2 regions of the Pedobacter sp. 05T44 genome follow, and region 2 is predicted to be linked to the other one. Evidence: riboswitches for the same ligand, from Rfam matches in the RefSeq annotation. Region 2 holds a riboswitch; the other holds the start of a gene.
The links. A riboswitch is a leader RNA that binds a small molecule or an ion and turns the genes downstream of it on or off. The one in region 2 is predicted to bind cobalamin.
Positions count from the first base shown of each region.

Region 1: linked by a shared signal. The riboswitch ahead of AC1DDK_RS08910 (TonB-dependent receptor) and the one ahead of metE (5-methyltetrahydropteroyltriglutamate--homocysteine S-methyltransferase) in region 2 are both predicted to bind cobalamin.

Region 1 is NZ_JBFTKO010000004.1:42,854-67,432, reverse strand. Features, by position in the region: gene AC1DDK_RS08940 (penicillin-binding protein 1A) at 1-1,580, opposite strand, end outside; gene AC1DDK_RS08935 (ArnT family glycosyltransferase) at 1,895-3,544, opposite strand; gene AC1DDK_RS08930 (family 43 glycosylhydrolase) at 3,641-5,203, opposite strand; gene AC1DDK_RS08925 (polyphosphate kinase 2 family protein) at 5,382-6,263, shown strand; gene AC1DDK_RS08920 (serine hydrolase) at 6,264-7,514, opposite strand; gene AC1DDK_RS08915 (helix-turn-helix transcriptional regulator) at 7,713-8,396, shown strand; cobalamin riboswitch at 8,434-8,640, shown strand; gene AC1DDK_RS08910 (TonB-dependent receptor) at 8,738-10,798, shown strand; gene AC1DDK_RS08905 (YncE family protein) at 10,804-11,955, shown strand; gene AC1DDK_RS08900 (PKD domain-containing protein) at 11,973-12,890, shown strand; gene AC1DDK_RS08895 (YncE family protein) at 12,906-14,000, shown strand; gene AC1DDK_RS08890 (YncE family protein) at 14,025-15,134, shown strand; gene AC1DDK_RS08885 (cell surface protein) at 15,164-16,267, shown strand; gene AC1DDK_RS08880 (DUF5074 domain-containing protein) at 16,332-17,423, shown strand; gene AC1DDK_RS08875 (DUF6580 family putative transport protein) at 17,504-18,085, shown strand; gene AC1DDK_RS08870 (SIR2 family NAD-dependent protein deacylase) at 18,416-19,105, shown strand; gene AC1DDK_RS08865 (peptidase associated/transthyretin-like domain-containing protein) at 19,098-20,888, opposite strand; gene AC1DDK_RS08860 (FecR family protein) at 20,888-21,853, opposite strand; gene AC1DDK_RS08855 (RNA polymerase sigma-70 factor) at 21,863-22,444, opposite strand; gene AC1DDK_RS08850 (DUF4833 domain-containing protein) at 22,660-24,213, opposite strand; gene AC1DDK_RS08845 (head GIN domain-containing protein) at 24,225-24,579, opposite strand, start outside.
Region 2 is NZ_JBFTKO010000033.1:40-6,526, forward strand. Features, by position in the region: partial or broken gene AC1DDK_RS25715 (glycoside hydrolase family 32 protein) at 1-929, shown strand, start outside; gene AC1DDK_RS25720 (c-type cytochrome) at 1,008-1,430, opposite strand; gene AC1DDK_RS25725 (SCO family protein) at 1,433-2,086, opposite strand; cobalamin riboswitch at 2,190-2,380, shown strand; gene metE (5-methyltetrahydropteroyltriglutamate--homocysteine S-methyltransferase) at 2,599-4,917, shown strand; gene AC1DDK_RS25735 (beta-ketoacyl-ACP synthase III) at 4,972-5,985, shown strand; gene AC1DDK_RS25740 (acyl-CoA thioesterase) at 5,985-6,371, shown strand.

The sequences.
Region 1 (24,579 bases), on a different contig from region 2:
TCAGTAACCTGAGCAGTAATGGTGTTTACTGATTTAGCCATGGCCCAGCGCAGCGACATTTCGCGATAGCTATTGCTCCAATCTGCATTTCTTGGCTCCCAATATTCTGTCTTTCCATTTTCCTGGTAAGAGATACGGACAGGTTTGTCTGTAAACTTATCACACGGACTCATTCCTGATTCCAAAGCTGCTAAATAAGCAAATGGTTTAAAGGTAGAACCCGCTTGTCTTTTAGATTGATTTACATGGTCATATTTAAAGAACTTATGATCAATACCACCAACCCAAACTTTAATCTTCCCATTAAATGGATCCATGGTCATCATTCCGGTATTCATTATTTTACCATAATACCTGATGGAATCCATGGTCGAAAAGAGTGTATCTCTATCGCCTTTCCAAGTAAAGATTTTCATTTTCTTTTTCTTGTTGAAATAAGCTTCTACAGAATCAGGAGAATTGCTGAATTTCTTTTGAAGAAGCGCATAAATGGGTAAGTTTTTCTTCGCACGTTCAGGATAATCTACTTTTTTCTTTTCCGAATCTTCCCATGGATCTTCCGTGCCCCAAACGTTATAAAATCTTTTCTGAATAACTTTCATCTGCTCTGAAACAGCTTCCTCTGCATATTTTTGCAGTTTAGAATCTATTGTGGTATAAATTTTCAGACCATCCTCATAAAGGTCATAACCATTATCTTCACACCATTTTTCCAGATACTTATCCACTGCAGCCCTTAGGTAAGAATCGCCGTCACTGCCTTCATCAATACGTCCTTCTTTAAGCTTTATTGGTTTGTTTTTGAAACTATCCAGCTGGGCAGCATTGATGTAATTGTATTTATTCATTTGAGCCAAAGCCACGTTGCGTCTTTCTAATGCTCTATCAGGGTTTTTTATAGGGTTGTATAAGCTGGTACCTTTTAACATACCTACCAATAAGGCCGATTCCGGTATATCCAGTTCGTTTGTCTGCTTATCGAAGTATATTCTTGCAGCTGTTTTTATTCCATAAGCATTGTTCCCAAAAGAAACAGTATTCAGGTACATGGTTATGATGTCGTTTTTGGAATAATTAGATTCCAGTTTAACAGCCGTAAGCCACTCTTTAAGTTTGGGTATAAGCGTCCGCAATAGCGGGATATGACTTAAAAGTCCTTGCGATTTATTGTAACGTGTGCGATAAAGATTTTTTGCCAACTGCTGAGTAATTGTACTGGCACCTCTTTTATCGCCGGTAGCGGTAGATATCCCGCTTGATAATAAGGATCTAAAATCGATGCCCATGTGGCTGTAAAAGCGTACGTCTTCAGTTGCTACAAGTGCATTAATTACACTTGGTGCTATTTCATTAAAATTTACCGGAGTACGGTTTTCTTTGTAATAGCGGCCAATTAATTTGCCGTCGGCTGTGTATAATTCTGAGCCTACACGAAGGGTAGGGGCTTTTATATCTTTAGAGGAAGGAGAATAACCAAATAACCATAAAAAGTTAAGTTGCAACGCACAAAAGAAGATAATGATACAAAAAAGAACTATGCTCGAATAACGGATGTACTTATTGCGAATTTCTTTAAACATGTGATAAAGATGAAAAAAAACGTAAAACTGTTAGTGTTAAATAGTGTTAAAACTTGCAATGCAAATAAACACAATTAATTAATAAACTGGTTGATTTGATATTTCAAGTTGCTTTATTCTATTTAGCGTATAATTGAGAGTGCAAAAAGATTTATAAAACAATTGTTAATCAGGAAAATAAGAACACAAAAACCAGTTTTTAGCATCTGGAATTACTATGAATTTAGGCTTTATGCATCAAAAAACATAAACAAAGATAATAAATTGGGAGCCCAATTATTCATGAAATCATGATGATGATCACATCTGTGTTGTTATTTAATTTTCACCAGATAAAAATGTTCCAGAACCGAGGGGCGGCTTTTTGCCAGTATAAACTTTGCTTTCAGTTTGGTGATGTGGTAATAATCAAATTGCTTCAGTATTTCTAAATTGTATTTGCTTTTGAGATAGGGCAGCTCAGATTCGTGGGTATAGATCACCGTCTCTTTTTGATCCTTTGTCTCTTCAAGATCAGCATCGTCGTATAGATATTTAACTTCTTTATTTGCATAGAAATCAAAAGAGAAAGCATGGTCATATCTGAAAACAGCCGGGATGGCTTTTATGTCGTTTGCCTGCAGCCATTTACCCGCTTCCATGCCCGACTGGTATTTTAAAATAGAAGGATAAAAGAACAGGTAAAGAAAGCTCATTATCCCAATTGATAAAACTGCACCTCTGCTTACAATGGTTTTAATGGATGCCCCTTTAAACAGTAAAAAAGCACTAACTGAGGTGATTAGTAAAATTGCAAGTGCCGCCCCATAAAACTGAAATTTGAAACAAACTGCAATTGTGCCAAGCAGTAAAACTACAATTAGGAAGATCACATTTTGTATAATAAGGAATGTTTTGATCCTCTTTTCACTGATCCTCACTAAATATAAGGCAGTAATAATTGAAAACTGAGGGAATATGACCAGTATATAATGTGGAAGCTGAAATTTAGAAAATGAAAACAACAAAAAGGTAATAAATGCCGAACTCCAGATGATAATCGTTTCGGGTGGAAGAACACTTCTTGAATGTTTTTTAAATAAGTCGACTATACCCACGTAAAACAGTACAGACCAAGGTAAAAACGCCCATAAAGTAGTGTGCAGGAAAAAGGATAGATCACCTTTTCCTTTAATTGGGCCGGTATTAAAGAAACGTCCAAACTGACTATCCCAGAAAAAGAACCTAAGCCCTGATACCCCTTGCTGTCCAAATACTGTTTTTTCAGGATGCAGGTCAAATTGCACATACAGGGAATATAGTTCGGGAGTTATAAAAATTAAAATAAGTGTAATGGCGATCCACCATTTCGGTTTTAACAATTCCTTTAATTGTCTGGTTATAGCCCAGTAAATAATAAAACCACAAAATATCGGAACCAGGACAAATATCCCTTTAACCATTACTGCGCAGGCTGCAAAAAAAGACCCTGCAACAATATGTAAAAAAGATTTTTGACGTGCCCTGTCGTAATGGTAAATGGCCGCTGTAACAAAAGCCGCAAGATAAGCTTCTGCTCTTACATCAGAATTGGAGATCAATACGTGCAAACTTGTCAGAAATATAATAGCACTGATCAGGGCAGTTTTCCTGTTAAAATAATCTGCAGTAAAACGATATAGATAAAACGTTCCCATCAGACTGATTAAAAAGGAAGGGAGTTTGTAAGCAAAAGCAGATATCCCAAAAAGCTTAAAACTTGCAGCAGCGAGCCAGAAAGGAAGATGCGGCTTATCCAGCCAGTCTTTGCCATGTACATAAAGGTTAAGCCAGTCGTTTCTTAGGATCATATTTTTAGAAATGCTGGCATATAAGGCTCCATCCGGTTCCATCACTTCATTAGATAAGGAAAAAAAGCTAATAGCAATCAGCACCGAGATCAGCACTTTATAACACCTGTCTTCAGACAATTTTAAGGATATCATACTTAGCTAAAGTATCCTTAAGCTATAAGCTGATGATTAACTTATTAATACCTAATAGTTAACGATTAACGGCCAGCTTGTTCTATGATTATGATTTTATTTCCGTTTTATGGTGGTAAAAAACTTTATTTTACGATTCTTTTCAATTGTATAATGGATACCTCCATCCGCGCTGTAAGAAGCACCAGCATTTTGTTCAGTAGCTTCATCATGATACATGAACCCATAAGCTCCTTTTTTTGAAGCAGATTTTAACACCAAAACATAGCGGCTGCCTGCCACAACAGGAATATCTGGACGAACGATAACATTTGAGGGCGACCAGCTCACCGAATCTTTAGGGATGTTAATGGTTTTTAGCGGTTTCCCAACAGGAAGTAAGGAGGCATCTGCCTGATACATCATTATAATCAGATCTGCATCAGGATCATTGTTCTGGAATGTAGTAATCGAAACGGTATTCAGAATTCCTGTACGGCTTGCCCTAAAGCCCTGTCCACGTTGAATCTCATTACTAATGTCGCAAAAGCCTTTGAAGTTTTTAATCCCCGTATCATTATCCACGTCCTTAATCACCTGCTGTTTTCCCTTGCTGCCTGTTGCAAGCGAAAGCGTAACCTCATTCTTACAGACCATCGGAAGTATAGATCCATCCTCGGCAAAGTTTAAAGGTGCCCAGTAAAAATTAGCAAGAGATTCATTTTTTGCAGCATTATTCCATAGGTCACTTCCGTAGAGGTAGATCATGCCCGAAGTTAATTTTATCGGCGAAACAAATGATGGTTGGCCTCCGCAAGAATTATTACTGATCTGAATTCCTTCAGACCATGGGCCTAACGGTGTTTTGGCCGTTCGGTAAGAAGTACCGGTTCCAGCGCAATAGCCACAGTTAGGGTCTGAATAAGTAAGGTAATAAATCCCCTTTCTTTCAAATAAAGAAGGAGCTTCTGTTTGCCCCGGTGTAATCGCTTTGGTAACTGTTCCACTGCCACTTAGGTAATCATCATTCAATTTTTCAATCACTATTGTCCCTTTTGATCTCCAATCGGTATAGGCGAGGTAGCCGGTCCCGTCTTTATCTACAAAAGTATCATGATCACCATTGTTCAATCCAGCGGCAGGAGCATCTGCGTTCACCGCCAATTTTGGTTCTGCAACTTCAGTAAACGGACCTGCTGGGTTTTTACTGGTAAATACCCGAAATCCTGAAACATTGTCGTAAACATTAATCCATAGTACATATAAAGAAGTCTTTTTGTTAAAAATTACATGCGGGCGAAAACAGCCATAAGTGCTTCCATTACACCTCGACTGCCACAGTGGAGTCTTTGCATCAAATAAAAAACCTTTGTCTGTCCAATGCACCATGTCTGTCGAAGTATAGGTTTTAAATCCACAAAAAGGTGCTTCTTTTTTACCCCACTGAAAACCGCACCCATAACTTGTGCCATACAGGTAATAAACACCTTCAAAAAATGCAATCTCTCCATCATGAGCATCAATGGCTTCTCCAACCGTACTAAACCTTGTAACCTGTTCAGAAGCATCATTGAAATTCCGAAAAGTAGCCTTTGTTTGCCCTTGAGCACTTACTGATAACAAGGCGATTGTAAACAGGATTAGCACAGCTAAATTGGATTTTTTGAAGAAGTACTGCATATTACACATGAAACACGATTGTTTAACTATTATCTATAGGAATAAACCAAATTTAAAGATTAAACACTTAAGCAAACTGTCCAATTTGATTAAAGAAATGTACTTTTTGATAAAAATCATCCAGAGGCTGCAGTGCTTTTTCTGAGTTTTATTCTATATTTAGCTAAACATGTAGCTTATGAAAGATGAAATAGAACAGTATTTGGCAGCACCCGGAAAAAAAGTATCCCTTAAAAACTATGATACCCGCTACAGGGGGAATCTGGAGAAAGAAGAAGGAAAGGAAAGGCTGGAAGAGATTAAACTTAAGTTAAATGCTGCTCAGGAAACACTATATGCAGAAAATACGCGCTCTGTATTAATTATTTTTCAGGCGATGGATGCTGCCGGGAAAGATAGCGCCATACAGCATGTAATGTCTGGCTTAAACCCACAGGGTTGCCAGGTCTACAGTTTTAAGGCTCCAAATTCCGAAGAGTACGACCACGATTTTCTATGGCGTCATTGTAAAGCCCTGCCGGAAAAGGGGAGAATAGGAATTCATAACCGTTCCCACTATGAAAACGTCCTCGTTTGCAAAGTACATCCCGAATATGTACTTAATGAAAACATTCCCGGATATCAGGATGTAAAAAAGATAGACAATGCTTTCTGGAAAAAGCGTTATGACAGCATCAGGAATTTTGAACAACACCTAAATGAAAACGGAACAGTTATCATAAAAATCTTTCTGTATGTTTCTAAAGAAGAGCAAAAGCAACGGTTTTTAGATAGAATAAATGATCCGGCAAAGAATTGGAAGTTTGCTTCGGGTGATATCGCAGAACGCAAATTGTGGAAACAATACATGACTGCTTATGAGGAGGCAATAACAGCCACCTCAACAGAAAATGCCCCATGGTATATTATTCCGGCCGATCAGAAATGGTATGCACGATTGGCAATCAGCCATATACTGGCCGAAACATTCAAAAAGCTAAACCTTAAATTCCCGGTTCTGGCAAAAGAAGAAGCAAAGAAACTGGATGATATAAAAGCACAATTATTAGATGAAGAATAGTTAATTATACTTCATCCTGAATTTTTTAAGGTCAGGTACACTTTTACGTTTCCTTTCCAGCTCATGCGCATAAATTGTCCGGCCAAGGTTTTTCATAAAGGGAAAGCATACCGTATCGTATTCGTATTTGTTGTCATTAAAAATGCCGTCCTCATTTGATTGAACAACGGCCGTAAGAAAGAATTCAATATTATTTTTGAAATCTACGAAATACGAATTGTCGATAATGAAACCGTAGGAGTCGCCATATTTATTAAATATCCTGATGTTCGAATCAATTTGAGCATCCTTATCCCTGCCATAGTACAGCATTTTGGCGTATGTTGGCCAAAATTCTTTAGGGTCATAAGCAGGGTAATCACTTTCAGTCGGCAATTTGCTCATATAAGTATAGATCAGTTTGTAATCGGCAGGCGTTAAATTAAACCGCTCCTTAATAGGGAAAGCCTCCGGATATATCAGTTTCCTCATCATCGCCTGCTGATCAGAAATGCTAAAAGCATTCTTATTTTCGAGGTTAAAAGGCTTATTTACCAGTTTATCTGTGCTGTCGAGATAACCCGTACCCATAACTGTATTTGTTAATGAAAGCACATATTCTTTAGGATCGTACTGTTCGGCCTGGCTGTACACCAGTTTATCTCCGTTATAGAATTTAATAGGATTGGTGTGTTTTGCCGTTTCACCCGCATCACCTATAGCCAACCGGTTTAAGATACGGCTGTTGTTAAAACCGTATTTCTTCAATTTGCTGTTAATTTCAGCGCGACCAATAAACTCGAACAATCGGTTAAATGCATCATTATCGCTGGTAAGTAATATCTTTTTGATGTAATGCTCAATAGAAGGCAGTCCATTTTTAGCAGTGCTATCACCCAGGACTTTAGTTTGAGCAGTATATGAACTGTCGGTAATCATGGTGCTTTTGGCGGTAAACCCGGCTATTTTAAGTTCATTTACTTTTTCAAGTGCAAAAATTACGGCTGCCAGTTTAACTGTACTTGCGGGGTAAAAGTACCTGTGGTCGTCCAGGTTATAACTATAGGTTTTAAAAACTGGCTTATGCCTCGCATCCCTGTCGATCTGAGTATAAAGAACCTGGATCTGGTTCTTTTGCGGATGGTTTAATACCCCTGCAAAAAGATCGGGGTGTTTAAGCATTAATTGCGCTATAAATGTAGTATCTGTTTTCTGAGCCATTGCATTCAGGCTAACCATAACAAGTAAAAAGGAGGCAAACTTCATCATCATAATAACAATAATAATGGGAATAAATATAAGGATAAAACGCGATTGTGAGCTGTTTTTACTATTAGTTAATTTTTGTGCAAATTGACTATAAAATAATGGCAAAATCAATCCCTGTTTTTAGGGATTTTATTACCTCTAATACATTATTACTACGTATATTTAACTGATAATTACAATCTTTATTATTGCTTTCAAAATATGAGTCAAAACGTCCTTATCCAAAGTAAGATTGATGATGCTATAGCTAAAATTTCTGCAATAGCAGAGGAACTGCCTGGCGTTGTTATTTTGCACGACCTTAGGGACTGGTCAGTTGCCTGGATGTCTGAAAGAGGGCTGCAGCAACTTGGCGTTTCTCTGGAGGATATCACCAAAATAACTGCCGAAGAATATTATACCAGGTATTTCAATGGAGATGACGCTAAAGATTATGTTCCTAAAATACTTGGCTTAATAGAGCAAAATAACGATGAGGACCTGTGTACTTTTTTTCAGCAGGTTCGTTTCTCAAATTCAAGCGACTGGAACTGGCATATGTCTAGCGTAAAGGTTTATATCAGGGACGAGGAAAACAAGCCATTGCTTGTCATAACAATCGCTTTACCGATTGATTCGATGCACCACATGACCGTTAAGGCATCTCGGCTGCTCGAAGAGAACAACTTTCTGCGCAACAATTACCACCATTTCACTAAATTAAGTTCCCGGGAACGTGAAATCCTGGGTTTAATGGCATTAGGTAAATCCTCTTCAGAAACAGCAGAAAAGCTTTTTATTTCAACAAGCACCGTCGAAACACATAGAAAAAACATCAAGCAAAAACTCAACACGCACTGTTATTACGAGATCTGCCAATATGCAAGAGCATTCGATTTAATATAGAAAGCTAATCAGGCTTGCTTCAAGGTAATTATTTAAGTACATTTGCAACGCTTTTGGTTCCCGATGTGCTTATTCGGGATTAAAAGGGAATACGGTGTAAATCCGTAACTGTCCCGCAGCTGTAAGCTTCATAACGGTGTTCAAATCAAGGCCACTTTTTCTGATCCTTTAAAAGGGATTAAGGATTGGGAAGGCAGAATAATCGGAAGTAAGTCAGAAGACCTGCCATAAGTGGTAATATTTCATAGCTTTCGGGGATTGAAGCTTGGAGTGAGTGCTTGTTTATTGTATTTCATTTCCTTGATCTAACTGTTTGCTGTGGGTAATAAGCTCACAACAAAATGAAAAGAAGTAAAAACGCTTTTACAGGCGTAAAGTCTATTTTTTTTACTTTTCTGGCTATTATATGGCTGGGCATGTTTATGGCTGTTCAGTCGTTTGCCCAAACCGATTCCATAAAACGCAACACTACAGATTCTGTAAATAAGGTTAATCACCTTAAAGAAGTACAGATCAGGAAAATAAAGATCACCAAGAGACAAACTTCTTCAACACCCTTACAAATATTATCAGGGGCAGAGCTCGAAAAACTAAACAGCCTTTCAGTAGCTGATGCTGTTCGTTTCTTTTCTGGTGTGCAGCTTAAAGATTATGGTGGCATTGGTGGTTTAAAAACCATTAATGTGCGCAGCATGGGCACTAACCACACCGCAGTTTTTTATGATGGCGTGCAATTGGGCAATGCACAAAATGGCCAGGTAGACCTTGGTAAATTCTCATTGGATAATATCGAAGAGATAGAACTTTATAACGGACAAAAAAGCTCCATTTTTCAATCTGCAAAGGGATTTGCCTCAGCCAGCTCACTATATCTTACGTCAAAACAACCGGATTTTCCAGCCGGTAGAACCCAAAAAATTCGTGCATCAGTAAAAGGAGGGTCATTCGGGCTTATAAATCCATCTTTATTGTGGCAAAGTAAAATAAGTAAGAATGTTTACAGCACCTTAAGTGCGGAATATAAAAATGCCAATGGCAAATATAAATTCCGATCTACCAATGGAGTATACGATACTACAGCAGTAAGAAAAGACGGTTACATTGAAACGATGAGGTTGGAACTGGGATTAAACGGAGTATTGCCCGACAGTAGTAAGTGGAAGGTAAAACTATATGGTTATAAAGACAACCAGGGCTTGCCGGGTGCGGTTGTCAACAACGTGTTTGCATTTTCACAACGGATGTGGAATAAGAACTTTTTCGCTCAATCTTCATATGAAAAGAATGTAGGTAAGTACAGTTTGCTGGCAACAGCCAAATATGCAAATGACAATCAACGTTACTTAAATCCGGATATCGTAACAGTTGATGGATTACAGGAAAACAATTTTCATCTACAGGAAATATACGTGTCTCTGGCCAATAAGTTTAAAATTACCAATTACTGGGATGTTGTATTGTCTACAGATTACCAGCGGAATGATTTAAATGCAGACCTCTACCGCTTTTCATATCCCGTAAGAAACACCATCTTAACGGCTTTGGCTACCCAATTTCGCTTTGCTAAATTTGACATTCAGGCCAACTTATTAAGCACCCTTAAGTACGATAAGACTCAAAGCGGACCGGCAGATGAAAATAGAAACGAACTAACACCAACGGTTATGCTCTCATGGCAGCCTTTTAATCAGAAAGAGTTTAGACTGCGTTCGTTCTATAAAAGCATTTTCCGTATGCCAACCTTTAACGACCTCTACTACACCAATTACGGATTTACCGTTTTAAAACCCGAGTATACAAAACAATACGATTTAGGGTTTACTTATATAAAAGGGTACGAGGGTAGGATATTGAGCCAGTTTTCTATACAGGCGGATGCCTATTATAACAAAGTTAAAAACAAAATAGTTGCCGTTCCGGGAAACAGTCAGGCAAGATGGAGTATGCAGAACCTCGGGCTTGTAGAAATCAAGGGGATAGATGTGAACATACAATCTGCATGGCAGCTTACCGATTACATTAACTTTACAACAGGTCTTACCTATACCTATCAAAAGGCAATAGATGCAGATAAAGCCTCAGCAAGCTATAAGGATTTAATTCCTTACACGCCAATTCACAGCGGATCATTTTTAGCAAGTGCAGCGTATAGAAATTTCTCAATGAATTACAGCTTCATTTATACCGGAGAACGTTATAATCAAAGTACAAATAACGTATACAACTATGTACAACCATGGTATACTCATGATTTAGCCTTGCATTGTAACACAAAAATAAATAGCCGGGAAATTCGCCTTACCGCAGAAATCAATAACCTGTTAAATCAGGATTATGAAGTGATTACGAACTTCCCTATGCCCGGTCGCTATTATCGTTTTGGATTAACCTATAACTATTAGCACTTATGAAAAAGAATAAATTACTTAATGCCATTAGTTTAGTACTTCTAATTACTACAGTTGGACTTACGGTATCTTGTCGTAAAGACCTTAAGCCGGTACCTGAGCAACAAGAGAGCCTTTTACCTCCTGATCCATCCGCTCAGGTTAAAGGATTTTATATCGTGAACGAGGGCAATATGAATATGAACAAGGCATCTTTAGATTACCTTGATTATACTACCGGAATTTACAGAAGAAACATTTATAATGAGGTAAACCCCGAAATAGTAAAGGGATTAGGTGACGTTGGTAATGATATAGGGGTTTATGGCTCCAAGCTATATGTAGTAGTTAACGTATCCAATAAAATTGAGGTTTTGGATGTTAAAACCGGTAAACGAATCAAACAAATTAACATCACCAATTGTCGGTATATCACATTTAACCAAGGCAAAGCTTATGTGAGCGCGTATCTTGGTACAGTAGGAGATCCTAATGCACCATTAGGAATTGTAGCCCAAATAGATACTGGCTCCTTAACAGAAATAAAAAGGGTAAATGTTGGCCGGCAGCCCGAAGAAATGGCTATTGTAGGTCAAAAGCTTTATGTAGCAAATTCAGGCGGATATAGTCCTCAGAAATACGAAAGAACCGTTTCTGTTATAAACCTGAATACATTTTCTGTCACCAAACAAATAGATGTAGCCATCAATTTACACCGATTAAAGTCTGATAAATATGGTGATCTTTATGTAACCTCAAGAGGGAATTATTTTGACATCCCCTCAAAAATGTTTGTAATAGACACCAAAACAGATCAGGTAAAAAAGACTTTTAACATCGCGGTAAACAACCTGGCTATTGATGGAGATGTCGCTTATTACTATGGTTCAGAATGGAACTATAATGAAGCGAAATACACCATAACCTACGGTATGCTCAACGTAAAAGACGAAGTAATACTCAATCAGAAGTTCATTACAGACGGAACAGAGAAATCAATTACCATTCCTTATGGAATAGCTGTGCATCCCATTACCAGGGAAGTTCTGGTTACGGATGCCAAAAATTATGTTTCACCAGGCACACTTTACTGTTTTGATCCCAGCGGGAAAAAGAAATGGTCGGTCACTACCGGAGATATTCCCGCTCACTTTGCATTTGTATATAAATAACCATATCTAAATTAAAAATGAAGTTCAATCAAAACGCAATTCTTGGTCTTTCAGCAGTTTTACTTTTCCAGCTGTGTTTAAGCTCCTGTTCAAAGGACGACAAAACTATTGATGAAGATACTTACGTACCGCGTCCAATAACTAGTACGAGCAGTAAGTTTATCACCAAGATCTATGAATATCAGCCGGCTCCTGGTCAATTTATAAATGAGTCTCTGGGCAGTCCTGAGGGCGCGCAGAAAATTATAGGTGATGTTAGAAATACCATTTTGGTATCGTTGGGCGCCTATGGAGGTTTCATTACGTTTGGGTTTGATCATTCTATAATTAATAAAGATGGAAATGACCTGGCTATTTATGGAAATCCTTTAGGCCCAATACAACAATGGTCTGAGCCAGGCATTGTTCAGGTTAGTCAGGATAAAAATGGAAACGGTTTACCCGACGATGAATGGTATGAACTTGCAGGAAGTGAGCATACGGCCGCCACAACAATTAAAAACTATGAAATCACTTATTATAACCCCAAAGCAACAGCAAATGTAACCTGGAAAGACAATCAAGGTAAAGCAGGAAGCGTTGAGGTAAATAGATTTCATAACCATAACTATTATCCGCTTTTCGCTGCAAACCAGGATAGCATCAAATTTAAAGGAACTCTGCTGAAATCAACATGGGGTAAAATAGAGAGCATTTTCGTAAACCTCGCATTTGAATGGGGATATACAGATAGCTATTCAACCGGCGATGATTACGATAACAAACGTTACAACTCATTCGATCTATCCTGGGCCGTGGATAAAAACGGCAACAAAGTAAATCTTACTGCTGTTGATTTTGTAAAGGTATATACTGGTCAAAATGAAAAAGGAAACACTTTACTTGGCGAAATATCTACAGAAGTAGGGGGTGCCGCTGATTTAAATATAAAATAAGTAATTATCTATAAGATGAACTATAACAAACTCATACTTTGCTTTTTAGGCGGGTTTATTACACTAACCATCGCCTGTAAAAAAGATAAAGTTAACGGTGGCGATGAACCCGAAGCTTTAATGCCAAAAGAAACCATTGGCGTTTATATGTTGTGCGAAGGCACCATGAATAACAATAATGGCGCTATTTCATACTACAATGTCAAAACAGGCGCATCAGAAAAGGATTACTTTAAAAAAGTAAACGGATATGCATTGGGCGAAACCGCGAATGATTTACAGCGCTACGGCAGTAAAATGTACTGTGTAGTTTCAGGAATACAAGGAGGTAAAAACTCTTATCTGGAAGTTATAGACGTTGCTACAGGAAAATCATTAAAGAGAATTCCTTTCTTTGATGCTGACGGCGAATATATGCCACGTTATGTAGCTTTTAACAAAAACAAAGCTTATGTATCTGGTTATGATGGAAAAATCACCCGTGTAGACACAGCAACTTTAGCTATTGACTCAAGAGTTGCAGTGGGTGGGGCACTTGAAGGGCTGGCCGTAGTAAATAACAACATCTATGTTACCAATTCCGATCATCCGATTCATCCCAACGGCAAAAAGGATGTAGTTTCTGTTGTGGATCTAACCACATTTACAAAAACACAGGATATCGAAGTTATCCATAATCCGGTTAGGATCGCAGCAGCAGGAAATGGAGATTTATTGGTAATTTCATGGGGTAATTACGACGACATCAATCCAGGTTTAACACGAATTAGCAGTACAACAAACAAGGTTACAGGTAACTACGAATACAGCGCAGGAGCATTGGCAATAGGAGGTAATACTGCTTATTTAAGTCTGGATTGGGGTGCATCTATAAAACCATTTGATGTAGGCACCGGTGTAATGGGTAAGGAGTTTATCACAGACGATACCATTATCGGGAGCATTTACGGAATAACCTTGAATCCGGTAGGTAACGAAGTTTACATAGGGGACGATAAAAATTATGCAACAGAAGGAAAAGCATTTTGCTTTGGTGCCGATGGTAAAAAGAAGTTTGAGTTTGCAACCGGCCCTTTACCACAACATGCAGTATTTAATTACGGATATTAATAAAAATATATAAAAACAATAATCATGAATAAACCAGTACTAAATTATAGAAAACCAGGATTGCTCGCAATCCTTGGTTGTGTTTTAGGATTAGCATCCTGTAAAAAAGACAGGCTTCCTGCATTAGATCCGCAACCCGTTTCTACAGCCGGTGTGTATGTATTGTGCGAAGGATTTTTTGGCGGGACAAACAATAGTACCATCACTTATTACGACATTGCTAAAAACGAAGTCACACAAGATTATTTCAAACTGAAAAATGCAATTCCTTTGGGAACTAATGCCGCCGATTTAAAACAATATGGCAGCAAAATGTATTGCGCTGTAACAGGAGCAAAAGACACCAAGCAGGATTCCTATATTGAAGTCATTAACATAGTAACAGGAAAATCTATTAAAAGAATCCCCTTCTTTGATGACAGTAAAGATTTTATGCCTCGCTTCATAGCTTTCTATAAAAACAAAGCATATGTGTCTGGTTACGATGGTTACATTAGTAAAATTGATACGGCAAGTCTGGCTGTCGAATCAAGAATTCAGGTTGGTGGTGCATTAGAAGGTTTGGCAATAGTAAACGGCAAATTATATGTAACAAACTCTGATCAGTTTGATTACCCTAGTCCCAATAGCACATCAGTTTCTGTGGTCGATCTAACAACATTTACAAAGAAATTAGACATCAATGTTGGTTTTAATTCTACAAAAATTGCAGCAACTGCAAATGGCGATCTGTTTACAGTTGTAAAAGGAAATTATGCAGATATTCCAGCTCAACTGGTTAAATTGAGTAGCGTAACGGATAAAAAAGTTAGCTCTAATGAAGTTAGTCTCGAGTATTTGAACATTACAGGAACAAAAGGTTTTGTAATTGGTGATTACCTAGATCCATATCTTAAAACATTCGATATATCAACTGGCACACTTAATGGAAATTTTGTTACAGATCAGACTGCAATTAAAACCCCTTATGGCATCACTGTAAATACGCTAAACAATGATGTTTACATTGGAGATGCTGCAGGTTATGCAGTTACGGGCAAGTTCTTCTGTTTCGGTGCCGATGGTAAAAAGAAATTTGACTTTGCTACAGGTACTTTACCTCAAAGTGCGGTATTCAATTACAACTATAAATAACGATATTGTATTCCTTAAGTAAACCTGTTATGAACATTAAACATTACCTACTTTTCGCCTTATTGAGCATTAGTGTTCTATCTGCCTGTACAAAAGACGAGGATGCAGAGCAGGCTCCGGTGGTTAAAATGAAAATTGAAGATAGCCCTATAAACGGCAAGGTCAATGAAAAGATCGCATTTTCAGCTTTTAATGTCAACGATAAGGTTTATGATCAGGAATGGAAATTAGAAGGTGAAGTTACCAGTAATACCTCCACTTACGATTTTACCCCGCTAAAAGCAGGTATATATAACATAGAGTACACTGCTACAAATAGCAGTGGCTCTTTTAACTATAAATATGTGGTTAATGTTGGCATCCCAACAGTGCCTTCAAATCCTGGAAGCAATAATTACGTAACCAAAGTATTTGAATATTTACCAGCTCCGGGGCAATTCACCAATAAATCTCTAGGAACACTAGAGGGTGCAAAAAGCATCGAGGGTAAAGAGGGTATTGTATCTCTGGGTGCCTGGGGTGGATACATTGTACTCGGTTTCGACCATACGGTGATCAATGAAAATCAGAAAGACGACATTGTTATTTATGGCAATGCCCAGTCAAACTGGGCAGAACCCGGAGTAGTATGGGTAATGCAGGACGAGAATGGAAACGGTAAACCTGATGATACCTGGTACGAGCTAAAAGGAAGTGAGTTTGGCAAGGAAGGATACGTTCGCGATTACGAAGTAACTTATACAAAACCAACTACAGGCGGCAGCGTATCATGGAAAGACAATAAAGGAAAAACCGGTGTAGTTACCATTGCAGGGGCTACCTCACAGGCATTTCCATCATGGGTAGAAGGTAACGAATACACACTTAAAGGCACATTGCTGCCTTCCTCGGGCATTAAACCTGAAACGCCAACATATATTACCAGTGCACCATTTGAATTTGGGTATGCCGATAATAAGGTAGGTGGTGACAATATAGATATTGCCAATGCTATCGATAAAGACGGTAAAGTGGTACATCTTGCCGGCATAGATTTCATCAAAATTCAAACGGGTATCCAGGCAGATCTTGGCTGGTTAGGCGAACTGTCGACCGAAATATTAGGTGTTGCCGATTTAAACCTGGCTAAATAATTTCCCCAATTAATAATTAAATCAATTTTATAATAAGCCGCTCCAAAGAAATCAAAACAATTAAATGAACAACTTTAGTTTAAAAAAATCGCTTTTACTTGCAGTATTAGCCGGAACTCTATTTTCTTGTAAAAAAGACAACAACCAAGAAATTCAACAACCTGAGCAAGGAAAATTCGAAGACGGATTCTTTGTGATTAACGAAGGCTGGTATGGTCATGGTACAGGTTCAGTAACCTTTTTCGACGCTGTTTCAGGCACATTAAAAGACAGCGTTTTTCAGAAAGAAAACCCTGGAAAAGACTTTGAGCCTAAAAGCTCAACCATTCAGTTTGCAACCATATTCAATAAAAATTTATATGTAGTAAGTAAAATAGGTGGCCCTGTTGTAGTAGCTGATGCTAAGACACTTAAAGAAATTGGCCGTATTCCTGCATCGCCTCAAAGCGATTGGCGTGCTTTTGTAGGTCTCGACGAAAACAATGGCCTTTTAAGTAGCAGCAAAGGTATCTTTAAAGTCAACCTTAAAACTTACGCCGCTACACAACTTGCCGGAACCAGTGGCCAAACAGGAGATATGTTTAAAGCTGGAAAATACGTTTACACCCTTTCTCAATCAGAGGGAGTAGTAATTTACAATGCTGCAGATCTTACAGTAGTTAAAAAAATAAAAGATGTTACGCTGGGTTTTGCTCAAACTCCAAACAATAAAGTATGGTATACAAAAGGAAAATTCCTTTATAACTCCGATCCTTTAACCTTAGCTACCGATAGTGTAGAATTGCCTTTCACACCTGTAGGCACATGGTTTGCCTGGTTTTCATCGCCAATAATCGCATCTACCCAAGAAAACACCGTTTACCTGTTAAAATCGCCGGGATTTGGCGGGGGTAAAATGCTGTACAGATATATCGAAGGAAATAAAGCATCACTTGACCAGCCTTTTATAACCACTCCTGATAAGCAGTCATTCTACAAAAAGAACCTTGGTTATTATGCTAAAACCAACCAGATTGTAACCACAACAGTTCAAGACGGTTATGGAACCAATTATGGCGTAAACAACATTTACTTTTACGATGCCACATCGGGTAACTTAGTTAAAAAGATTCCTTACGAAGGATATTATTTCCCGGCAACGTTTGTGTTTCATTAAAATATAACGGTTTTCATAATAAATGCCTTGTTTTTTTATACCATAGAAATAATATAACTTTGTGTTATAATTTTAAAAATATGTCTGAATTTAAATTCAATCCACGTACTGCCATTCTTTTGCTAATTATTGTAGTGATCAGCCTCATTCGTGTTGCTGCACCACTTTCTGATAATTTCAAAGAAATTGCAAATTTCTCTGCAGTAGGGGCGATAGCCTTATTTGGAGGAGCATATTTTAATAACAATTATAAAGCCTTCGGATTTCCCTTGTTGCTTTTATTGTTAAGCGATATTTTCATCGCAAAAACATCTGGTTACGGCTTCTTTTATGCAGGCTGGTACTGGACCTATATCGCGTTTGTGCTAATGGTTCTGGTTGCCAAGCTCATCATTAGAAAGGTAACGGTATTAAGTTTCCTTGGTGCATCTGTATTAGCAGTTCTGGTACACTGGATTGTTGCCGATATTGGTGTGATGTATTTCCCGGGATTGTACGAGCCAACCCTGGCAGGATACATTAAATGCTTAGGCGCAGCAGTACCTTACGAAAGGTTATTCCTTTACGGAACACTTGCTTACGGTGCCGTTATGTTCGGTGCATTTGAGGTATTAAGAGCCAAGTATCCCCGTTTAAGTTTATCAGCAAATACAGCGGTATAATTGTAATTAAAGTATTTATTATATTAATATTATATTGAAATATTGAAGGCTGTTCTAAAGAACAGCCTTTTAAATTTAAAAGGAAATTAGTTGTGGTCAGTCATACTGAAGTAGCTCGTCATCCTGAGAACCGAATAGCACACCCCGTCATCTCGGGGAATTCGTCATATCGACGATAGGAGAGATCTCTTGATCACTAAATAGCTGTGCCAGGCAAATTGGCATAACCAAGAGATCTCTCCTATCGTCGATATGACGACCGCGGAAAGGGCATTTGCAATTGCACAGCCTTTTAACCAAACAGCTAACTCAAAAACCAAACAACTCTCTATGAAAAGAAAACTTGTAGTATTAACCGGAGCAGGCATCAGCGCCGAGAGCGGTTTAAAAACCTTCAGAGATACCGATGGACTGTGGGAAGGATACAACGTTTACGATGTAGCCACACCAGAGGCCTGGAAACGCAATCCTGCAATGGTACAAGACTTCTATAATCAAAGAAGGAAGCAAGTGCTGGAAGCAAAGCCAAACGCCGCTCACAAAGCCCTTGCTGATCTCGAAGAGTTTTTCGATGTACACATCATTACCCAAAACATAGATGATTTGCATGAGCGTGCCGGATCAACAAAAGTTACCCATTTACACGGCGTAATTACCCGCTCACAATCAGATCTGAACCCCGATTTAACTTACCCGATAAACGGATGGGAGCTTAAAACAGGGGAGTATTGTGAACTTGGCGCGCAACTAAGGCCACATGTAGTTTGGTTTGGAGAAGATGTGCCTATGATAGGCCCCGCTACCTCAATTTGCTCAAAAGCCCATGTTTTTATGCTGATAGGCACTTCTCTGGCCGTTTATCCGGCAGCAGGTTTAATAAATTTTGTTCCGCGTACCACAGTTAAATACATAATTGACCCTAAAATACCTGAGGTAGACCATTATAAAAACATAGTTAAAATAGAAAAAACCGCAACCGCCGGAGTAGCCGAAGTGGTAAAAATGTTAACCGCTACATAATGGTAATACCCACATTCCAGCCAATCCAACCCTTAGCCCTTTTGCTGATGTAATCATGCTTTGCGGGCGCTATGTTTTGTTTGTAGCCTTTGCCGCTTGAACCTTCAGGAGCTTCTGTAGAGTAAATAGAATAAACCGGTCCGCCAAATACGGTTATACCTTTAACCAACTGAATCTGGAGGTTGGTCTGGAACCTGTGCAGGAAATTGGAGTAATCCCAATTGCCCAGATACAAATATTGAGAGGTGATCTCGGCCGCTACAGAGAATCTGTTGCTGAATATAAAGTCGTGGCCAAAGCCTAAACCCGCAGTTTCAATATTAGCAGAATCGGCAAAGTTTTTTCCAGCCAATATGATGTTGTACAACTTTGCATTCCCCATTTTAAAAGAAACATTCGCATTTATGGTCTCATTTGTAGAGAAACTAAGCTTATGATAGCCATTCTTAACAAAATTGATCAGGCCTAGGCTATAGCCATCCGATTTTCCTGAAATATTTACGATACCAATCTGAAAACCATCCATTTCCTTAGCATAATTAAACAAACCGGCAATCTGAGTCCCCTTCATTCGTTGTGAGGTGATGTTACCAAGACCTGCTATTTGCATTCCATTAAGGTTTTTAGAAGCCAGATTCCCAAGCCCTGCAATCTGAAAACCCTTTGTGTCCTGAGATACCACATTGATCAGGCCTGCAACTTGCATACCTTTCGCATCCTTGGATACCACATTGGCAAGCCCTGCAATCTGAAAACCTTCGGCCTTCTCTTTCACGTGGTTAAGCAAACCAGCAACCTGCACACCTTTAACACTCGTTCTTACATCATTAAGCACCCCAGCCACCTGTACACCATCTACAGAGCCGCCCACGCCATTAAACACACCGGCTACCTGCAACTTCTTCACGTTTCCTTTGGTAATGTTAAACACACCGGCCACCTCAACACCATCTGTTCCGGCAGTATAACCACCTAAAATATTCAGTGATACTTTATTTATCACCTGCGAACTCATTATCCCATGTGTACTTAAACCGGGGGTAAGCGAAGCCTGAAAGGGGGTGTTTGCAAAGAAATCAGGAATATTTAAACTCTGCATTCTTTGTTTTGAAGAAATAAAGAACCTGCTGATTCCCGAGTTCTCAATCGAATTAAAAAACTCACTGCCCTGCTCAGAATCTTCCTCTTTATAACCTTCGGGCTTAACTGTAATATCAGCCAGAAAAACCAGCGAAGTATCCCTGTAGGTATCTTTACTGGCCGTTAAAGTAACGTCCGTATGTTCACCCTTAAAGCGAAGCCTGAAATAACCCTCGTTATCCGTAAGTGTCGATTGGAGTAAACGTTTTTCGTAAACGCTTGCCTGTTTTATTTTTTTGCCCGTTTCCGTATCAATAACATATCCGCTAATGATGTACAGTTTATCCGCGCTGGTAATATTTTCGGGTTCAATAGTCAGGTGGTTGGCTGCATAGCGAAGTATAATGTACTGTCCGGTTTCTTTATAATCCACTTTTCCGTTAAATAAGCGGTCAAGTATGTCTCTAACCTGCATATCCTTCACCTTCAGGGTTACTATGCTATCCTGCTTAAATAAAGAGCCTGTGTACGAAAAATAGAAATCGCCTGCCTTACTCATTTTGTTGAGCACCTCAGAAATCGGTTGTTGTTTTATATCCAGATTAACCCTTCTGTCCAAATTACGGAGGTAATTGGTTACGGACGACTGGGCCTTACAATATCCGGTTATAAATAATAGGGCTATGATTATTTTTAATCTCATTATTTAATTTTAGACAGCGTGATCTGTCCATCGTTACGATCTATTTTTAAATTCTGCATAGTCTCTTTAATATACCCCAGGTTTTTATCTAATTGATTAGCCTCTTCAAGCGTAGTATTAAGTGTTTCATTGGCAATAGAAGGGTCTTGTATAACGATATGCACATCATAAGCCTCATTTAAAACCTCTACCACCTTCCAAAGAGGTGTTTTATAGAATACAAACTTTCCGCTGCGGTAATAGCTATACAGCTGATCTGTATTCTGCTCTTTAATCAATTTAGGCGATACCTCTTTAATCAAAACTTTCTCTCCTTTATGCAGCTCTACCATTTCATTGCCATTGCTCACTTTTACAATACCTGTTTCTACAATTACCTCAGTTTCTCCTTTTAAGTGTTTCACATTAAAGGAAGTACCAACAACCGTTACCGATACTTTATTAATCTTTATTACAAAAGGTTTTGATTTATCGTGCGCCACATTAAAAAACACATCACCTTGTTTAAGCCTCACACTGCGTTCGTCTTTAAAATCTGTCACATAGCTGATCTGCGAGTTTTTATTCAAAGTTACTTCCGATCCGTCGGGAAGGTGTTCAACGATCACCTTATTGCTGGCCACAAGATCCGTATAATTTGCGGGGCCAAATACATTGTACATCATCCATGCTCCGGCTACTAAAACCAATACAGCGGCAATTTTTAACCACCCGAAATTTTGCTTAATTGGTCGCACAATAGCTTCCTTTGATCCCGAAGCCGTTCTTGCTTTGAATTTTGTCCATGCCTGTTCTTCATCAACATTGCTGGTAGTACTTAAACTTTTACTTGCAGTCCAGATTCTTTCCAGCTGGGTAAATTCGGCCCTGTTAGAGGTAGCCTCATCCAGCCATTTTTGTACAGCAATACTTTCTTCTTCACTTGTTTCTTTTAAAAGAAACTTTATCAATATTTCCTCGGTCATCTGTTCCTCTTAATTAAAAAAATCTTTGTAATACATGATTATGCCTGGTAAAATGAGCGTGATGAAATCGGCCAGTTTCAAACGCAATATCTTTAAAGCTTTGCCCATCTGGTTTTCTACTGTTTTAATAGAAAGATCCAGTTGCTCGGCTATTTCTCTGTATTTCAATTCCTCAAACCTGCTCATCTGGAAAATGGTTCTGCAATGCTCAGGTAATTCATTTAACGCCTCCTGCAGCTTATATTGAAGTTCAGTAAGCTCTACTCTTGATGATGCAGCTTCATGATGATCGTTCATGGTATATGCGGCAAAATCCTGGTATTTCGTTTTAACTTTTTGGTGTTTAAGGTAGTTTAAGCTATCGTTATAAACACATTTGTACAGATATGCTTTTATTGATGTCTGCACGTTTAACAATTCTCTCTTTTCCCAGAATTTAAGAAACATAGATTGTACAATTTCTTCCGCAGTGTCTTCGTCCCTAAGCATTACATTGGCATAGGAGTGAAGCTCTTTATAATGCGCTTTGAACATTTGCTCAAATGCTTTATCATCATATTGATGCAGAAGGGCGGTTTTTTGATTTATCACTGGTTTGTTTCTTACTACTTTAATTTATTGCTGGTCTGTTCAAATATATTAGTTTTTTTTAAGCGTTGTCCCACATGGTCGTCATCCTTCCTCGTCGGCGATCGTCATCCTGAATTTATTTCAGGATCTCGGAAGCGCTATTACGCCTTTCTAGTGAGAGATCCTGAAATAAATTCAGGATGACGTGGCGATTACCCAGGCGTGCCCGCCCGCCCCTAAATCTCAATCCGCTTTAAAATCTCAATCCCTGACGCGCTATTCACTGTTATCAAATCAATGTACTCTACCTTTGGGAACCAGAACGAACCACCATTTACCCTAACAAAAACCCGTTTCAACAATAAATCCTTGCCCTCATCCTTTATATAAATCTTATATTTATTATCAATTTCAGACCTTTTAAGATACAATGGCAGCTTTTTATACGCAACCAACCTGATCTCAAATTCCCCATTCTCCAAAGCTTTACATTTTACCCCATAGGCAAACCTGCGCTCAATACCGGTCAGCTCTTTGTATTTGCCTTGCTCTGCATACCTGATCCACGATCCTTTAACTGGGTTTTCACGATCCAAAACCCCTTCACTTTTAAAGTTAAGCTCATAAATTACCGTATTGGCATCAGGGTTTCTCTGCAGAAAAAACAACAGGTTTTCTCCAATAGGAGTAGGCAGGGCCGAGGTTTCAGCTTCAACCGCTTTCTTTAAAGGCTGGCTTAAAACATCTAACGACTCACTAAGCAATAAAATGATCACCAGCAGCATACCTGCAAACTTTAAAACCTTTATTCCCTTGTTCTTAAGGTAAGTTGCTTTATCTAAAACCGGAGCTTTATCGGCCTGCTCAATATTGGCAAGTTTGTGTCTGTAAATCTTACCCGGACTGGCAAAAATGAAGAAAAGCATTTCTTTAATCCCATCGCTCTGCTTCACATCCTTTATCATGTCCCTGTATTCATGAAAGTTCAAAATAAAAGGATTCGTTTTATTGCCTACAGGCGTAGTAAGGCCATACACGGGCTTTTCTTCTTCATATTGAAAAGTGCCAAACAAATGGTCCCAGATCATAAACGTAGCACCAAAGTTCTTATCCAGGTATTTCTCCTGACTGCCGTGATGCACCCTGTGGTTAGATGGCGTACCAAAGTACTTTTCAATAAAAGGATGCAATTTTCCAATGGCTTCGGTATGTACCCAAAACTGATATAACGTGCTCAACTGACTGGCAACAAAGAATATAACCGGGTTAAAACCCATTAAAGCCACCGGTATAAAAAATACAGTTTTAAAATGCTGCACCCAGCTTTGTCTGAAAGCCACCGTTAAATTGTAATGCTCGGCCGAGTGGTGCACTACATGTGTTGCCCAAAAGAACCTGTTGAAATGAGATATGCGGTGCGACCAGTAACTGCAGCAGTCATAAATGATAAAACACGGAATCAGGCTCCACCAGCTCAAATGCATGCGCCATGGCAAAACATTGTAAATCCACACTGCACCGTAAAGCAATATTGCTTTCATTAAAAGGTTAACAGCTAAATTTCCAAGGCCAATGAAAAGTGAACCTATGGTTTCTTTCTTCTCATAGCTTTTATGTTCAGCAAAGTGAGAAAATCCACATTCCAAAGCCGTGCAAAAGAACACCAACGGCAATGCATATATCAGTAAGTCGGGGGCACTTTTCTCTAGCTGATGGATGTCATTAATCGGAATTCTTGCTGCTCCGAATGTAGAGATGAAGTTTTGCCAAATTGATTGAAGTGAAGCCATGACCGTAGTTTTTAAAATTTAATTACTTTTCCAGAACCGCTGATATCGGAATTAACCTGTGGACTACCCCAGTAGTATACTTTACCGCTGCCGCTTATTGCAGCCTTTAACAGATCCTGTACTTTGATTTTCACATCACCACTTCCAGATATGTCTATGTCGGCATTTTTAGCATTTAGCTTCTCCAGATCTGCATTGCCAGAACCTGAAATATCTACTTTTGCCTGTCTGGCATTAAAGGTCTCGTCAACCTCAATTTCTCCGGATCCGCTAAGAGAAGCCCTAAATGTATCAACATCAGGAAACTGACCTTTTATTTCAACCTCCCCGCTACCGCTTAACGAAACACGGTCTATCAAAGGCATG
Region 2 (6,487 bases):
ATCCAGTTATAGACTCTAAGGAGAAATGGAATAGTAGAGATACACGCGATCCTAAGGTTTTCTGGTATAAACCAGGTAAACATTGGGTAATGGCTTTAAATGAGCGCGATGGTCATTCTATTTATACTTCTAAAAACTTAAAGGAGTGGAATTTTGAAAGTCATGTTACCGGATTTTGGGAATGTCCGGACCTTTTTGAATTGCCAGTTGATGGAGATAAAAATAAGACCAAATGGGTGATGTATGGTGCATCGGGTACTTATATGATTGGTTCATTTGATGGAAAAGCTTTTACTCCTGAAACAGGTAAGCTTTTATATACAACAGGGTCTATTTATGCGGCTCAAACCTATTCTAATATCCCTGAAAGTGACGGCAGACGTATTCAGATAGGCTGGGGAAGAGTAGCGCAACCGGGTATGGCTTTTAACAACATGATGTTATTGCCTACAGAACTGAAACTTCACTCAACAAAAAATGGAATTAGGTTGTATAATTTGCCTGTAAGTGAGACTGAACAATTGTTTGAACGTACAAACCAATGGGCTGGTTTAAAATCTGATGATGCAAATCAGAAACTTAAGGAATTCAATAGCGCTGATAAAATACGCATTAAAACTACCTTTAAGCTTTCGCATGCGACTAGTGCCGGGTTTAATTTATTTGGTCAGCGTATTATTGATTATGATATGAACAATAATACAATTAATGGGGTTTTCTATTCACCTGCAGATATGACCAGCATGGAGCTAACAGCTGATATTTATGTTGACAGAACATCTATAGAGGTGTTTATTGATGGTGGTGCTTACTCTTATTCAATGGAAAGAAAACCGGTTGATGATAATAAAGAGGGTTTCCATTTCTGGGGGAACAATATTGATGTTAAAAACCTGGAAGTGTATTCAGCTAAGTCTATCTGGAAATAGTTCTATTTAGAAATGGTGTATCAATCGTCATTCTGAAATAAATTCAGAATGACGATTGCATAATTTTACAGCCTCCTTTTACTTACAGTTTTTTAAATCTTCTGCTATTTGCTCTGGAGTATACATTCCTTGTTTATTACCGTATGTGTTGGTTATGTAAACAACTATTTGAGCAATATCTATGTTGGCCAGGGTAGCAAAATCAGGCATTTTTCCATCGTATTTTTTGCCGTTTACAGTAATCGGGCCTGATGCGCCATTTTTTATAAAACAAGCTATTTTTTGTTTGTTCTCCCTTAGAAAAACGGTATCTGTAAGGGGCGGAGCCAAAGCATTTAATCCTTCTCCTTTTGAACCATGGCAATTTTGGCAATGTTTAATGTAAAGATCACGGCCGTTTGCATAATAGATGTCTTGCTTTAGCTGTTCTGAGCTTTGACAAGAATAGATCATTGTAGCAATTGTGATCAGAAATAATGTGCTTATTATTAATTTACGCATAACTACTTCTTATCTTCTGCTAGTAAAACCGGGATATCTTTGGTAAGCTGTGCAACCTGCTCGGGGTTAGTTCCGTCATAAGCTCCACGTATACGTTTTTGCTTATCAATTAAGATTAGCCAACCCTGGTGTACATATCCCTCCTTAGCTGTGCTATCTTCAATTACTGCAACCAGATAATCCTTTTCCGCGATCTTGTAGATGCTGTCTTTTGAGCCATAAGCAAATTGCCATTTTGGGCCATCTACGCCTAGTTTTTGCGCATACTTCTTTAAAACTGATGGATGATCGTATTTAAAATCGATGGTGTGTGAAAGGAACATCACATCAGGATTGTCTTTGTATTTGTCGAATATGGTTTTCATGCTGCGGTGCATGGTAGGGCATATAGTTGTACACGAAGTGAAAAAGAAATCAGCTATATAAATTTTATCTTTAAAAGTATCGTTGTTAATAAGGGTGCTGTCCTGATTTAAGAAGCTAAATGCAGGTATAGTTTTATATACCGTATCAACGCTGGTTGATCCATCTGCATTTTTAACTGTTGCTGCTTCTCTGGGGCCTAAAATAGGAAGCTTTTTTTGATCCTGACAAGAGGCCAGAAACACTATGCTACCAAATAAAAATGCGGATAAAATGGATCGGTTAAATTTCATAATAATGCTTTTAGAATGTTGCAAAGGTACACTACTCAAAAATTAATATGTAATGTGTGGGTAATAAAATGTAAGTTTGCAGCTTATAAGTTCTTTACTTTAATTCTTCATCAACCGGAGAGGTTTTACTTAATTGTAGATTAATAGGGAATCGTGTGTAAATCACGAACTGTCGCGCAACTGTAAGTAACACAAAGGTTTTTACCCTTAGAGTATCCACTRTTCCAGTTATGGAATGGGAAGGATGGTAAAAATGTTACAAGTCAGGAGACCTGCCTTCACCGAATTGACAATGCTTTCGCGATTTGAAGCACAAGTCAGGTATGATGTATTGACGTCCGTCATATCGACGGTAGGAGATATCCCTTGTTTATGTCAGGAGGTCTCTCTCTGCGTGCGAGATGACGGCATCTTGAGTACATCTTTTCCTTTCTTAATCTTCTTTATTTCTATTGCATTGCGAAGTTCAGCAAAGGGCTTTTAACTGATTTTTTCAATTAAATGCAAGAAAAATGCTAACAAACAATCTAGGCTATCCGCGAATTGGTAGCAACAGAGAACTCAAAAAAGCCTGCGAGCAGTATTGGTCGGGCAAAACAACAATTCAAAACCTGGTGCAGGTTGGAAGAAACATCCGTCAGCAAAATTGGGAATTACAAAAGCAAGCGGGTATTGATTTAGTTCCCAGTAACGACTTTTCATTCTATGACCAGGTATTAGATCTTTCGTTAACAGTTGGGGCAATCCCTAAGCGTTATCACGAGGTTATTTTAAATAAAGGCAATTCAGAATTAGACCTTTATTTTGCAATGGCCAGAGGCTATCAGAAAGACAACTTGGATATTACGGCCATGGAAATGACCAAATGGTTTGACACTAACTATCATTATATTGTTCCCGAATTTGTAAAGGATCAGCAGTTTAAACTGTTTTCGACCAAGATATTAGATGAATATAATGAGAGTAAAAGACTAGGCATTAAAACCAAACCTGTAATTATTGGTCCGGTTACCTACCTTTTGCTTGGTAAAGAAAAGGAAGCCGGGTTTGAAAGGATAGACCTTATTAAAAATCTGCTTCCGGTATATATCGATATTTTAAAGAAACTGGAAGAGCAACATGTTGAATGGGTACAGTTTGATGAGCCTTTTCTCTCTTTAGATTTAACAGATAAAGATAAAGCAGCTTATAAATATGTGTATKCGGAAATAAAAAAGCAATTTCCTAATCTTAAAACGTTGCTTACTACCTATTTTGAAGCTTTAAAAGACAATAAGGAATTAGCAACATCGTTACCGGTTACTGCATTGCATATTGATCTTGTGCGAAATCCGGAGCAATTACAACCTGTTTTGGATGTTATTCCTTCTAATTTAATTTTATCAGTTGGCGTTGTTGATGGTAGAAACATTTGGAAAAATGATTTTAAAACCTCATTGGCTTTAATTGAAACTGCACAAGCTAATATTGGTATTAAAAGATTGATTATTAGCCCATCGTGCTCGCTTATACACTCACCATGTGATCTTGAACTGGAAACAAATGAATCTGTTTTAACCCCAGAGATTAAGCAATGGCTTTCGTTTGCTAAGCAAAAGGTAGATGAAATTGTCACTTTAAAACAATTAGTTAATGGAGAAGAGGCGGCAGCCGAAAAACTGGCGGAGAATATTAATGCGAATGAAAACCGCAAAACTTCTTCCTTAATCCATAATCAGGCGGTAAAACAAAGAGTTGCTGGTATAACTACTAAAGATGAAAATCGGGAAAATGCTTTCGCAATTCGTAAAGAAGCACAGCATAAGGCATTAAAACTTCCTTTGTTCCCAACAACAACTATAGGGTCATTTCCGCAAACACCTGAGGTAAGAAGTTGGAGAGCTAAATATAAAAAGGGCGATTTAACTCTTGCAGAATACGACGCGTTAATTGAAAAGGAAACTGAAGAAACGATTCGTTTTCAGGAAGAATCGGGTATTGATGTTTTAGTACACGGCGAGTTTGAACGCAATGATATGGTTGAATACTTTGGTGAGCAACTTGCAGGTTTTACATTTACTAAAAATGGATGGGTGCAGAGTTATGGTAGCAGATGTGTAAAACCACCAGTAATCTATGGTGATGTGCATCGACCGAAACCGATGACTGTTAGGTGGTCAGCATATGCGCAATCACTTAGTGATAAGTGGGTTAAGGGAATGCTTACTGGTCCGGTAACTATTTTGCAATGGTCATTTGTTAGAAATGATCAGCCCAGATCAGAAACCTGTACACAGATTGCGCTTGCAATTAGAGATGAGGTTGTGGATCTTGAAAAGGCAGGGATTAAGATCATACAGATCGATGAACCCGCTATCCGCGAAGGTTTACCATTGCGTAAGGCCGATTGGCAAAATTATTTGCATTGGGCAGTTAGGGCGTTCCGTATCTCAGCAAGTGGGGTCGAAGATGAAACTCAGATTCATACCCATATGTGCTATTCTGAATTTAATGACATCATTCAGAACATCGCCGATATGGATGCTGATGTAATTACGATAGAGTGTTCAAGATCACAGATGGAATTATTAGATGCCTTTGCTGATTTTAAATATCCAAATGAAATTGGTCCGGGTGTTTACGACATCCATTCGCCAAGGGTTCCGAGCAAAGAAGAGATGGTTTTACTACTTGAAAAGGCCAAATCTGTTATTCCGGCAGCCCAACTTTGGGTGAATCCTGACTGCGGTTTAAAGACCCGCCACTGGGATGAAACAAAAAAAGCTTTAATAGAAATGGTCGCAGCTGCAAAAGTACTGCGGGAATATGTGGAAGAAGCCGTAACTTTGTAAAAAAAAGGGGCAGGTTTTATGCCTGCCCCTTTTTACAGAATTACATAAACATAAATGAGAATAAGGAAAAATGCGGTGATTACCGCGGTTGGGGGTTATGTTCCGGACACTATTTTAAGTAACCATGACCTTGAAAAGATGGTAGATACCAATAACGAATGGATTGTTGCCAGGACCGGGATAAAGGAGAGAAGAATAGTAAATGATCCAAATATTGCTACATCCGACATGGCTACTTATGCCTTGAATAGATTGATGGAAGAAGGAAATGTAGATCCAGATGAAATTGATTGTGTAATTGTCTCTACTTCAACACCAGATTACGTAATGGTATCAACCGGGAGTATGGTTTGTGAAAAGGCAGGTTTAAAAAATGCATGGGGTATTGATACTAACGCAGCTTGTAGTGGTTTTTTATATGCACTAACACTAGGGGCAAGTATGATAGAAAGTGGTCGTTGTAAAAAAGTAGTTGTTATTGGTGCTGATAAAAATAGTTCGATAATAAACTATGCCGATCGTAACACCTGTATTCTTTTTGGAGATGGTGCCGGAGCCGTTTTATTAGAGCAAACTGAAGAACCTGTAGGTTTAATGGATAGCTATTTTAGAACTGATGGTAGTGGAAAGGAAAATCTGATTGTTACCGCAGGAGGATCTAAATTCCCTGCATCTCAGCAAACACTTGATGATAAGTTACATTACGTGCGTCAGGATGGTCGTGTTGTATTTAAAGCGGCAATTCAGGGTATGACAGATACTTGTAACAAGGTTCTAAAATCCAACGATCTTGAGAGTTCACAGATCAATTATCTTATCCCTCATCAGGCTAATTTGAGAATTATTCAGTCTGTTGGTGATTATCTTGGATTATCTGAAGATCAGGTAAAGGTTAATATAGATAGATACGGTAACACAACCGCTGCAACTATTCCTTTGTGTTTATGGGACTTTAAAGATGATTTCAAGTATGGCGACAAGTTGATGTTAACTGCATTTGGTGCTGGTTTTTCATGGGGCGCTACTTATTTGAAATGGGGTAACCTAAGAAATAAACAATCAATTTAATGACATTAGAAGATAAAATTACGGCTTCGGAGACTAGAATTTTCAAAGCCGTTTTTCCAAATACAACCAATCATTACGATACATTATTTGGTGGTACTGCTATGCATATGATGGATGAGGTAGCTTTTATTACTGCTACCCGTTTTAGCAGACAAATTATGGTAACAGTAAGTAGTGACAGGATAGATTTTAAGAAACCAATTCCTGCAGGCACAATTGTGGAACTGGTGGGCAGGGTAAGTCATATCGGGAATACGAGCCTTAAAGTTAGTGTTGAGATTTTTATTGAACAGATGTATTCTGAACATAGAGAAAGAGCAGTAACCGGGGAGTTTTCGTTTGTAGCTATCGACGAGAATAAAAAACCAACGTCAATATTAAAGTAGGTAAATGAATCGTCATTTATGATGCTTACATTTGTCGCGTAATGCTATTAAAACCCATAACCATATTACTTTTGTTTAGTTTGCTTAGTGCAAATTGTTCGAATCTATTTGTGTTT